DNA from 2 places in the Kribbella sp. NPDC050281 genome. Region 1 is predicted to be linked to the other one. Evidence: riboswitches for the same ligand, from Rfam matches in the RefSeq annotation. Region 1 holds a riboswitch; the other holds the start of a gene.

Region 1 (5,302 bases):
GAAGGACGACCCGCTGTTCGTCTCGTTCCTGGGCCCGCTCACCGACATGGCCTCGGCGATCCTGCTCGACCCGGCGATCGTGGACCGGGATGTGATCGTGATCTGGATCGGCGGTCGCGGCTACCAGGGCTACAGCGCGGACCACCGGATGGAGTTCAACCTGTCGAACGACATCCACGCCGCCAACGTGGTCTTCGGCTCCGGCATGACGGTGTGGCAGGTCACCAGCGACGTCTACACGAAGGTCTCGGTGAGCTACGCCGAGCTGGAGGAGAAGATCGGCGACGCCGGCCCGCTCGGCAAGTACCTGATCGACCAGCTGATCGAGTGGAACGCCACCTGGCACGGCGAGCCGATCGAATCCCGTTCGCTCGGCGACTCCCCGGCCATCTCGCTGATGCTCTACCCGCACAGCGGCAACTTCCGGGTCCGGCCGGCACCGCGCTTCGGCGTCGACGGCTGGTACCTGCCCGGCACCGACAACCCGATCCACGTGTGCGAACAGGTCGACGTCCGCTTCCTGCTCGAGGACATGTTCGCCAAGATCCGCCGTTTTGCCCGCCAAAGGAGCACATCATGACTGACATGCCGGTCTTCGGCGCAGGGGTCTGGCACTTCGCCACCTACAAGGACCGCTACGCCACCGACGGGTACGGCGACCCGGTCGGGCTGCTCGAGCAGATCGACAAGGCCGGCGCCGTCGGCGATCTGTCCGTGGTCGACCTGAACTGGCCGTTCGCGGGGTACGACGGGACGCTGGACGAGGTGAAGGACGCGCTGAAGCGCAACAACCTCAAGGCGATCGCGATCACTCCGGAGATCTACACCCGGGACTTCGTCAAGGGCTCGCTCACCAACCCCGACCCCGGCGTCCGCAAGCAGGCGATCGAGTTGTTGCACCAGGCAACCGAGCTGGCCAAGGACCTCGGCTGTTCGTACGTGAAGTTGTGGCCCGGCCAGGACGGCTGGGACTACCCGTTCCAGGTGAACTACCACGACATCTGGAACCTGGCGCTGGACGGCCTGAAGGAGCTCGTCTCGGCACACCCCGACATCAACTTCGTGATCGAGTACAAGCCGCGCGAGCCGCGGGTGAAGATCATCTTCCCGAACGTCGCCCGCACGCTGCTCGGCATCGAGAAGATCGGCCTGCCGAACCTGGGCATCCTGCTCGACTTCGGCCACTCGCTCTACGGCCAGGAGACACCGGCCGACGCGGCGCAGCTGGCGATCGACTACAACCGCCTGTTCGCGATCGACGTGAACGACAACCTGCGCGGCTGGGACGACGACATGGTGGTCGGGTCGGTCCACCTGGTCGAGACGTTCGAGTTCTTCCACACGCTGCGGAAGAACAACTGGGAGGGTGTCTGGCAGCTGGACCAGTTCCCGTTCCGAGAGGACAGTGTCGAGGCCGCGAAGCAGGCGATCCAGTTCCTGAAGGCGGTGCACCACGCGCTCGACGTACTGGACGACGAGGCACTGGCCGCCGCACAGGCGTCGCACGATGCTCTGGCGGCACAGAAGCTGGTGCAGAAGGTCTTGCTGAGTTCCATGGCGGAGATCGCATGACGCTGACCGTCGAACACACGACGATGCCGATGCCCGGGCGGCTGCCGATCCACAGCAGCCGCGCCGAGCAGGTGGCGCACATCGCCGAGGCGGCCCGGCAGATCCGGATCCAGGACCTCAAGCTGGTCCACTACGCCGGAGCCGGCCACATCGGCGGTGACTTCTCCGCCATCGACATCCTGGCGACCCTGTACGGCGCGGTCCTCGACATCACGCCGGACTCGGTCACCGACCCCGAGCGCGACCGGTTCATCCTCAGCAAGGGCCACGTCGCCGGGGCGCTGTACACCACGCTGGCCGCCTTCGGGTTCCTGCCGGTCGACGACCTGGCCACGTTCCTGAAGCCGCTGTCCGCGCTCAACGGTCACCCGAACCGGCGCAAGGTGGCCGGCGTCGAGGCGAACACCGGTCCGCTCGGTCACGGCCTGCCGGTCGCGGTCGGGCACGCGTTGTCGGCCAAGCTCGACGTGTCGCTGCGGCGTACGTATGTGCTGGTCGGCGACGGCGAGTTGCAGGAGGGCAGCAACTGGGAGGCGATGATGGCCGCGTCCCAGTACCAGCTCGACCGGCTGACCGTGATCGTCGACCGGAACCGGCTGCAGCAGGGCGCCACCACGAAGGAGACCAACGACCTGGATCCGTTGCCGGACAAGGCGGCGGCGTTCGGGTTCGCGGTGGTCGAGGTGAACGGGCACGACCACGGCGAGCTGCTCGACGTGCTGTCCGCCGTACCGTTCCGGCCCGGGAAGCCGACCTTCGTGATCGCGCACACCCACAAGGGCCACCCGATCTCGTTCATGAGCAACAACGTCGCGTGGCACCACCGGGTGCCGGACGCGGCGGAGTTCCAGCAGGCACTGACCGAGCTGGACGCCGTTGTTCCCGGCTACGCCAAGGAGCTCCGATGACTCTCGTCGAGACCTCGATCGCCGACCGGCCGCGGTACGACTGCCGGGACGCGTACGTCGAGACGCTGGCCGAGCTCGCGCACGCGGACCACCGGATCGTCGGGGTGGTGAACGACTCGGTTGGCTCGAGCAAGCTGAACAGCTTCCGCAAGGCGTTCCCGGACCGGTTGATCAACGTCGGCATCGCCGAGCAGGACATGGTCGGGGTCGCGTCCGGCTTGGCCAACGGCGGCCGGATCCCGTTCGTGTCGGCCGCCTCCTGCTTTCTCACCGGTCGCGCGCTCGAGCAGATCAAGGCGGACGTGGCGTACTCGAACACCAACGTGAAGCTGTGCGGGATGAGTCCAGGGGTGGCGTACGGCGAACTCGGCCCCACGCACCACTCGATCGAGGACATCGCCTGGCTGCGGGCGATCTCCAACCTGACGGTGATCGTGCCGGCCGACCCGATCGAGACGGCGGCCGCGTTGCGCTGGGCGGCGGCCTCGGACGGGCCGGTGTTCATCCGGGTCAGCCGGATGAGCGTGCCGAAGGTGTACGACGAGGACTACGAGTTCCGGCTCGGCCGGGCGATCACCGTCCGGGCCGGCGACGACGTGACGCTGATCAGCAACGGGACCGTGCTGTGGCGAGCGATCGCCGCCGCCGAGCAGCTCGCCACAGAAGGGATCTCGGCCCGGGTGCTGTCGATGCCGACGGTGAAGCCGTTGGACACCGGCGCTGTGGTCGCGGCCGCGCGGGAGACGGCCGGAATCGTGACCGCCGAGGAGGCGGTGTCCGGCGGCGGGCTCGGTGGTGCCGTCGCGGAGACCGTCGTCCAGCAGCATCCGGCCCGGGTGACGATCCTCGGGATCCCCGAGTTCGCGCCCACCGGGTCGGCCGACTACCTGCTGGATCACTTCGGGCTCTCGCCCGACGGCATCGCGGCGGCCGCCCGCAGGCTGGTCAGCCGAGGAAGGTGACCAGGTCGGCGATCGACACCATCGCGAAGCCGTGCGTGTCGGCGAAGGCGCGCAGGTCGGCTCCGGTCATCAGCGTGCCGTCGTCGTTCATCAGTTCGCCGATCACGCCGACCGGCGGCAGTCCGGCCAGCCGGACCAGCTCGACCGTGGCCTCGGTATGACCCGGCCGCTGGCGGACGCCGCCGGCCACCGCGCGCAGCGGCAGGATATGGCCGGGCCGGATCAGGTCCGTGGGCCGCGCCGCCGGGTCGGCCAGCACCCGGACGGTCCGGGCCCGGTCGGCGGCCGAGATGCCGGTGCCGACGCCACTGCTCGCATCGACCGAGACGGTGTACGCCGTACGCAGGCTGTCCTGGTTGTCCGGCACCATCAGCGGCAGTTCGAGCCGGTCGAGCACCTCCGGCGCGGCCGGCGCGCACACGTAGCCGCTGGTGTGCCGGACGAGCAGCGCCATCAGCTCGGGGGTTGCGAGGCTCGCGGCGAACGTCAGGTCGCCCTCGTTCTCGCGGTCCTCGTCGTCGACGACCACCACGGGTCGCCCCAATGCGATCTGGTCGACGGCGTGCTGGATGGTGTCCAGGCGGGTTGTCACGGTGGTCACGGTCGTTGTCCTCTCGGCCTGGCACTCCGGGGGCAACGACAAGCTCCACGACGGGTCCGATCGCGCGGACAGCGCACACCGGACGGCATCGCGAAGACTGCCACGTGCATCTTCCCATCCGGACTTTCACCGTCGGTCCCGGAGTTCCACCAGGTCAACCGGACACCCTCGCGGGTGTACGGGTCGCGGACTGTCACCGCCGGCTCGGAATTCCACCGACCCCAGAGCACGTGTGGTCTTGCAAACTGCGGTCAGTTTATCGGGTTCGCCCGCCGCCGCTGACCTATAGTCCATTCCTGATCGTGTCCTAAGGGGAGTCGACGTGGCCAACGGCAACCGCGCGGTGCGCCAGCCCGGGCTGGACGAGTTGCGGCTGCTGGCGAAGGTGGCCCGGATGTACCACGAGAAGGGCATCCGGCAGCCGAGGATCGCGGCCGAGCTCAACCTCTCCCAGGCGCGGGTGTCGCGGATGCTCAAGCAGGCCGTCGAGGTCGGCATCGTGCACACCGTGGTGACCATGCCGAGCGGGGTGCACAGCGACCTCGAGGACGAGTTGCAGGGCCGGTACGGGCTCCGGGACGCCGTGGTGGTCGACACCGCGGGTGCCGGGGACGACGTACTGCCGGCGCTGGGTTCGGGTGCGGCGGCGTACCTGGACATGACGCTGACCGGTGCGCACGTGATCGGGATCTCGTCCTGGAGCGAGACGCTGATCAGCGCGGTCGACCGGATGCCGCGCAAGAGCGTCCCGGTGGTCGACCGGGTGGTCCAGATCGTCGGCGGCCTGGGTGACGCGGCGGTGCAGATGCAGGCGACCCGGCTGACCGCGCGGTTCGCCGAGTTGACCGGTGGGATGCCGGTCTACCTGCCCGCGCCCGGACTGGTCGGGACGCCCGCGGTCCGGCGGGCGATGATGAACGACGTGTCCGTTCGGGACGTTCTGGGCACCTGGGGACAGCTCACCGACGCCCTGGTCGGGATCGGCAGTCTCGAGCCCTCGCCGCTGCTGCAGCGCAGTGGGAACGCGGTCGCCGAGGCCGACCAGGACGAGCTTCGCCGGCTCGGCGCCGTCGGTGACGTCTGTTTCCGGTTCTTCGACGAAGAGGGAAGGCACGTGCGCTCGACGTTCGACCAGCGGGTCATCGGAGTGACCGCCAAGGAGTTGCTGGCGGTGCCGCGCCGGATCGGCGTCGCGGGCGGGGACCGGAAGTTCTCCGCGATCCGCGCCGCGCTGCTCGGGGGCTGGGTGAACATCCTCA
Region 2 (5,302 bases), on a different contig from region 1:
GAGGAGCCGCCGGTCGACTCGACCACCAGCCTGCCGGCGCCGGCTACCGACCCGGTCTGGGCTCCGATGCCCGGGTCGACCCCGCGCGAGATCGTGCCCGGTTCGAGCTTCCCGGATGCATCGCTGCTCGAGCCGGGTAGCTACAAGACGACGCTGATGCCGGGGGAGTTGCAGCTCTACAAGGTGAAGGCCGACTGGGGTCAGCGGATTCAGGCGCAGATCACGGTGCCCGAGATGGCCGGAGCCCAGGCCGAGGCGCTCGACGGGATCCGCTACCTCGACAGCGCGCTCATCTCGCCGATCGGCGAGGACGTCTACGCAGTCTTCGCCAAGAACGTGCCGGGCGGCTCCTACACCCGCGGTGTCCTCACCAAGCGAGGCCTGGTCAAGGCCGTCACGACCAAAGAGATCCGCTACCTCAACCGCAACGGAGCCAACAACCAGGACACCGGTACCTCGATGCCCGGTGAGTACTACATCGCCGTATCGCTGAGCCGCAAGGACAACGACAAGGCCTTCACCATCCCCCTCACCCTGACCGTCGGAGTAGTCGGTACGGCGGGCACCGGCAAACCGGAGTACGTGGACGGCGCAACTCCGGTCTCAGGCGAGTCCGTAACACCGTCCCCGACCAACACGCCCTCCCAACCGGCAGACTCCGGCGACAAGAACGAGGCAGGCGGTCCGGTCCAGACCCGCGACAACTCCGACGACGGCACCCCGACCGCCCTGATCGCGGGCCTCGGCGGAGGCGGTCTCCTCCTCCTGCTCATCGGTACCTTCACCGTCCTACGCCTACGCAAGAAGCCCGCCACCGCCCACCCAGCCCCGCAGCCCTGGCCCCAGCACCCCAACCAGCCCCCGCAGTACCCAAACCAGGCCCCGCCGCAGCACCCCAGCCAAGGCGGCCAACACCCACCCCACTAACCACCAACACGCAGAGGCCGGGCCACGACTGATGGCCCGGGCTCCAGCAACCAGCCCAACAGAGGGCACCGAGTGGTCTAGCGGCCCAACGAATTGCACCGTCGGCCGACGGGTCCGTTGGTCCGCGGCTTTGCTGGTCACCGGTGCTCTGCACCTCCGAAGCACCCACCGCTTCTCTCCGGGTCGGCGATCGGGCCATGGTGCGCAGTAGCCGGCGAGGCGGGCGCCGTACGGCTGGCACATGCGGGGGGCCTGCTCCTGCACTGGGGCCGAGGGCTTGCGGTTAGTGCAGGAGAAGCCAGGCGGCGCTGCCTAGGAGGGCTGCGGCACCTGCGAAGCAGCCTGCTGCTACCCACACCAATCCTCTGCTCCTGAGTGATGCCTTCGACTTCTCCGAAGTAGGCAACGGATCGGCGGTTGCTACGCGGGTCGGTTGACTTGCGTTGGGCGGCGTGGTGTCGGGGTGTGGTGCAGCGGATGGCTGAGCCGCGGCAGCTGATGCGGCGGGTGGTTGGGCGGTGGGTGCTGTGGCGGCGATCGCCACGCGTGCCGGTCGAGTTGCCTGTGCGGGCTGGGGCGTGCGGGTTGGCTGGGGTGGAGGAGCCGGCTCAGGTGAAGGAGCTGGCTGGGGTCGAGGAGTTGGCTGTGGTGCCTGGATCGGTTGGGGGCGGGGCGGTGGTGCGGACTGGGCTGGGCCGGTGGGGGTCCAGGCAGGTGGGAGGGGTGGGAGTTGGTCGAAGACCTCGGGGGAGTCGGGGTGGTTGGCCCAGGGAGTCTCCCCGGCGTGTGGGAGGACGCCGGATTCGGCGAGGAGGCGGGCGGCGGCGTGAGCGGACTCGGGGCGTTCGGACGGATCGGTTGCCATGCAACGCCGGATGAACTCGGCGAGTGGTGCGGCGGACGCTAGTGGTTCGGCCGGTGCGGGTGATGGGGCGTTGGCGGGGGGTGAGAGGGGACTGGGGGTGGGGCGTTGGCCGGTTAGGAGTTCTAGGGCTACGGCTCCGATGGTGTAGAGGTCTTGGCGGGGGTCGGGGTCGGCGCCGGCTAGTTGTTCGGGGGCCAGGTAGCCGGGGGTGCCGAGGATTGTGCTGGTGCGGGTCATGCGTGGTTCGCCGATCAGGCCGGCGACGCCGAAGTCGGACAGGCGCAGGTGGGGGCGTCCGGTTCCGGTCACGTCGAGCAGGAGATTCGCCGGCTTCAGGTCGCGATGGACGACGCCTGCAGCGTGGACTGCGGACAGGCCGTGCAGGAGTTGGTCGAGCAGTACGGCGACGTACGACGCTGGGAGCGGACCGTGGTCGCCGAGGAGGGTGGCGACAGAGCCGCCGCGGACCAGATCCATCGCGAACACGACCTTGTCGTCGTCAGCCGCCCATCCGTGCGGCGCGACCACGTGGGGGTGCTGGATCCGCACGGACTGTTCCCGGACGAAGCGCAGGAGGGTGGCCGCGTCGTGCTGCCCGAGGACTTTGGCCGCGACGTACGCCGACCGCCGGAGATCCCACGCTCGCCAGACCGACCCCATCCCGCCGGTCCCGATCAGGTCGATCAGCCGATACCGCCCAGCAAACGCCTCCACCGGCAAGAAGGTACAGGGTCCGAGGGACCGCCCCGCCGGACCCGAACGCCCCGAATCCGCCCAGGATCGGTGGGTGGGAAGGACCGGTCGGTGGGTGGGAATGACCGGGATGTGACCTGGGTCGTGGTGCGGGTTGGTGGGGAGGGCATACTTGAAGTACGAGTGAACCCACTCGCGTGCTCCGGGGTCGGTGCAATTCCGAGCCGGCGGTGACAGTCCGCGACCCGGCCGCTGCGGTTTGGCGGTCGGTTGACCTGGTGGAATTCCGGGACCGACGGTGAAAGTCCGGATGGGAGGCGCACGCGATCGGCGGGAGAGCTCCGGCGTTCGGACGGCGTGGCATGTGGGTGATGAGCCTGCGTGAACGCGTGGCCTCGATCCTCTGAGGACCGGCTGGACGGCGGGGGTTGCCGCGCCGGTTGTCATGGCCCCGGGAGTGCGTCCGTGACGACGAGGGACCGTGAGTGAACAACGCTTCGCCGATCGATGTGGCCTGGATGCGCCGTGCGATCGAGCTGGCCGCACGCGGCATCGGCACCACCCATCCCAACCCGGTGGTCGGCTGTGTCATCACCGGCCCCGACGGCCATCCGGTCGGTGAGGGCTTCCATGCCGTTGCCGGTGGCCCGCACGCCGAGGTCGAGGCCCTCCGGATGGCCGGACCGGCGGCCCGCGGCGGTACGGCGTACGTGACGCTGGAGCCCTGCAATCACACCGGCCGGACCGGACCCTGCGCGGACGCCCTGATCGCGGCCGGGATCACCCGCGTCGTGTACGCCGTCGCGGATCCGAGCAGGCAGGCGTCCGGAGGCGCCGAGAAGCTCCGGCGCAAGAACATCACCGTCCAGCAAGGCGTACTGCAGGCCGAGGCTGAGGCGGTCAACCAGGTCTGGCTGCACAGCGTCCGGACCGGGCGGCCGTTCGTCACCTGGAAGTTCGCCACCACCCTGGATGGGCGGTCGGCCGCACCGGACGGGACCAGCCGGTGGATCACCGGTCCGCTGGCCCGGGCCGACGTACACCGCAAGCGGGCCGAGTGCGACGCGATTGCTGTCGGCACCCAGACCGTGCTGGACGACGACCCGGAGCTGACCGTGCGCGACGAGAACGACGTACCGGCCGGGCGGCAGCCGCTGCGCGTCGTCGTCGGCGACCGCGAGATCCCGACGACCGCGCGGGTTCGCAACGACCGCGCCGAGACTCTGTTGCTGCCAACTCATGATCCGGCCGAGGTACTCCGGCAGCTCGACGATCGGCAGATCCGGCACCTCTGGCTCGAGGGTGGGCCGACCCTGGCCGCCGCCTTCCTGCGCGCGCAGCTCGTCGACCAGCTCGTCGCGTACGTCGCCCCGGCCGTGCTCGGCTCGGGGTACGCCGCGATCGGCGACCTCGGCGCGGAATCGATCCACCACCTGCGGCGGTTCAAGCTAGCGGACGTCACTCGCCTCGGCGACGACGTCCGGCTGATCCTGACGCCGCTCGAACCGCAAAGGACGCACTGAATGTTCACCGGAATCGTCGAGGAACTCGGCACCGTCGAGGCGCTCGACCTGCTCGAAGGTGACGCCGCCCGGCTCACCATCCGCGGCCCCAAGGTGACCGGGGACGCCGGCCACGGCGACTCGATCGCGGTCAACGGCTGTTGCCTGACCGTGGTCGCGACCGGCGAGGGCACCTTCACCGCCGACGTGATGCGCGAGACCCTGCAGCGCACGAGCCTCGGCCAGGCCGCCAAGGGTTCGCAGGTCAACCTGGAGCGGGCGGTGTCCGCGCACGACCGCCTCGGCGGCCACATCGTCCAGGGCCACGTCGACGGCGTCGGCACGATCGCGAGCCGTACGCCGGCCGAGCACTGGGAGGAAGTCCGGGTCGCGGCCGCGCCGGAGATTCTCAAGTACGTCGCCGAGAAGGGCTCGATCGCTGTCGACGGCGTCTCGCTGACCGTCACCGATGTGGACGACGCGACCGGCACATTCGGCATCAGCCTGATCCCGACCACGCTCGAGCTGACTGTGCTCGGCCGGAACAAGGTCGGCGACACGGTCAACCTCGAAGTCGACGTGATCGCGAAGTACGTGGAACGACTACTTGCTGGAGGCACCAAGTGAACCCGCTCGACTGGCTGCTGCACGAGCAGGTGACGATCGCCGGCTCCCCGGTCCTGATCCGGGAGATCGTCGGCAACGGCTTCGGCCTGGCCAGCGCCCTGTTCGGCATGCGCCGGATGGTCTCGGCCTGGCCGGTCGGCATCATCGGCAACGTTCTGCTGTTCACGGTCTTCGTCGGCGGCGTGTTCGACACGCCGCAGGACAAGGACCTGTGGGGCCAGGCCGGCCGCCAGGTGTTCTTCGCCCTGGTCAGCCTCTACGGCTGGTACCGCTGGTACCAGACCCGCCACCAAGGTGCCGCGACGGGAGTCCAGCCGCGCTGGGCCACCGCCCGGGAGCGGATCGAGCTGCTCGGCATCGGCGTCGTCCTCTACGCGATCGCGTACTTCGTCCTGCGCGAGCTGGGCTCGTGGGGACCGCAGTGGGACGCGTGGATCCTGACCGGTTCGATCCTGGCGACGTACGGCATGGCGCGTGGCTTCGTCGAGTTCTGGCTGATCTGGATCGCCGTCGACGTGGTCGGCGTACCGCTGCTGGTGCAGTCGAAGTTCTACCCGTCGGCCACCATGTACGTCGTCTACGGGCTGTTCTGCATCGTCGGATTCGCGTCCTGGTGGAAGATCCAGAACAAGGAGCGCGCTGTGACTCCAGAACCTGTGGTGGTGGGCTGACATGGGCACCGTACTGA

What was found. Region 1 has a riboswitch for FMN ahead of ribB (3,4-dihydroxy-2-butanone-4-phosphate synthase). Riboswitches for the same ligand answer to the same signal wherever they lie in the genome.
Region 2: another riboswitch for FMN. It lies ahead of ribD (bifunctional diaminohydroxyphosphoribosylaminopyrimidine deaminase/5-amino-6-(5-phosphoribosylamino)uracil reductase RibD); the one in region 1 lies ahead of ribB (3,4-dihydroxy-2-butanone-4-phosphate synthase).

What each region holds. Positions count from the first base shown of each region.
Region 1 covers NZ_JBFAKS010000001.1:69,363-74,664, reverse strand. Annotated here, with positions in the region: gene AB0I34_RS00410 (nucleoside hydrolase) at 1-580, shown strand, start outside; gene AB0I34_RS00405 (sugar phosphate isomerase/epimerase family protein) at 577-1,572, shown strand; gene AB0I34_RS00400 (transketolase) at 1,569-2,480, shown strand; gene AB0I34_RS00395 (transketolase C-terminal domain-containing protein) at 2,477-3,442, shown strand; gene ribB (3,4-dihydroxy-2-butanone-4-phosphate synthase) at 3,426-4,043, opposite strand; FMN riboswitch at 4,144-4,277, opposite strand; gene AB0I34_RS00385 (sugar-binding transcriptional regulator) at 4,366-5,302, shown strand, end outside.
Region 2 covers NZ_JBFAKS010000010.1:59,967-65,268, reverse strand. Annotated here, with positions in the region: gene AB0I34_RS13195 (VWA domain-containing protein) at 1-927, shown strand, start outside; gene AB0I34_RS13190 (protein kinase) at 1,211-2,506, opposite strand; FMN riboswitch at 2,679-2,812, shown strand; gene ribD (bifunctional diaminohydroxyphosphoribosylaminopyrimidine deaminase/5-amino-6-(5-phosphoribosylamino)uracil reductase RibD) at 2,971-4,008, shown strand; gene AB0I34_RS13180 (riboflavin synthase) at 4,009-4,614, shown strand; gene pnuC (nicotinamide riboside transporter PnuC) at 4,611-5,285, shown strand; gene AB0I34_RS13170 (bifunctional 3,4-dihydroxy-2-butanone-4-phosphate synthase/GTP cyclohydrolase II) at 5,287-5,302, shown strand, end outside.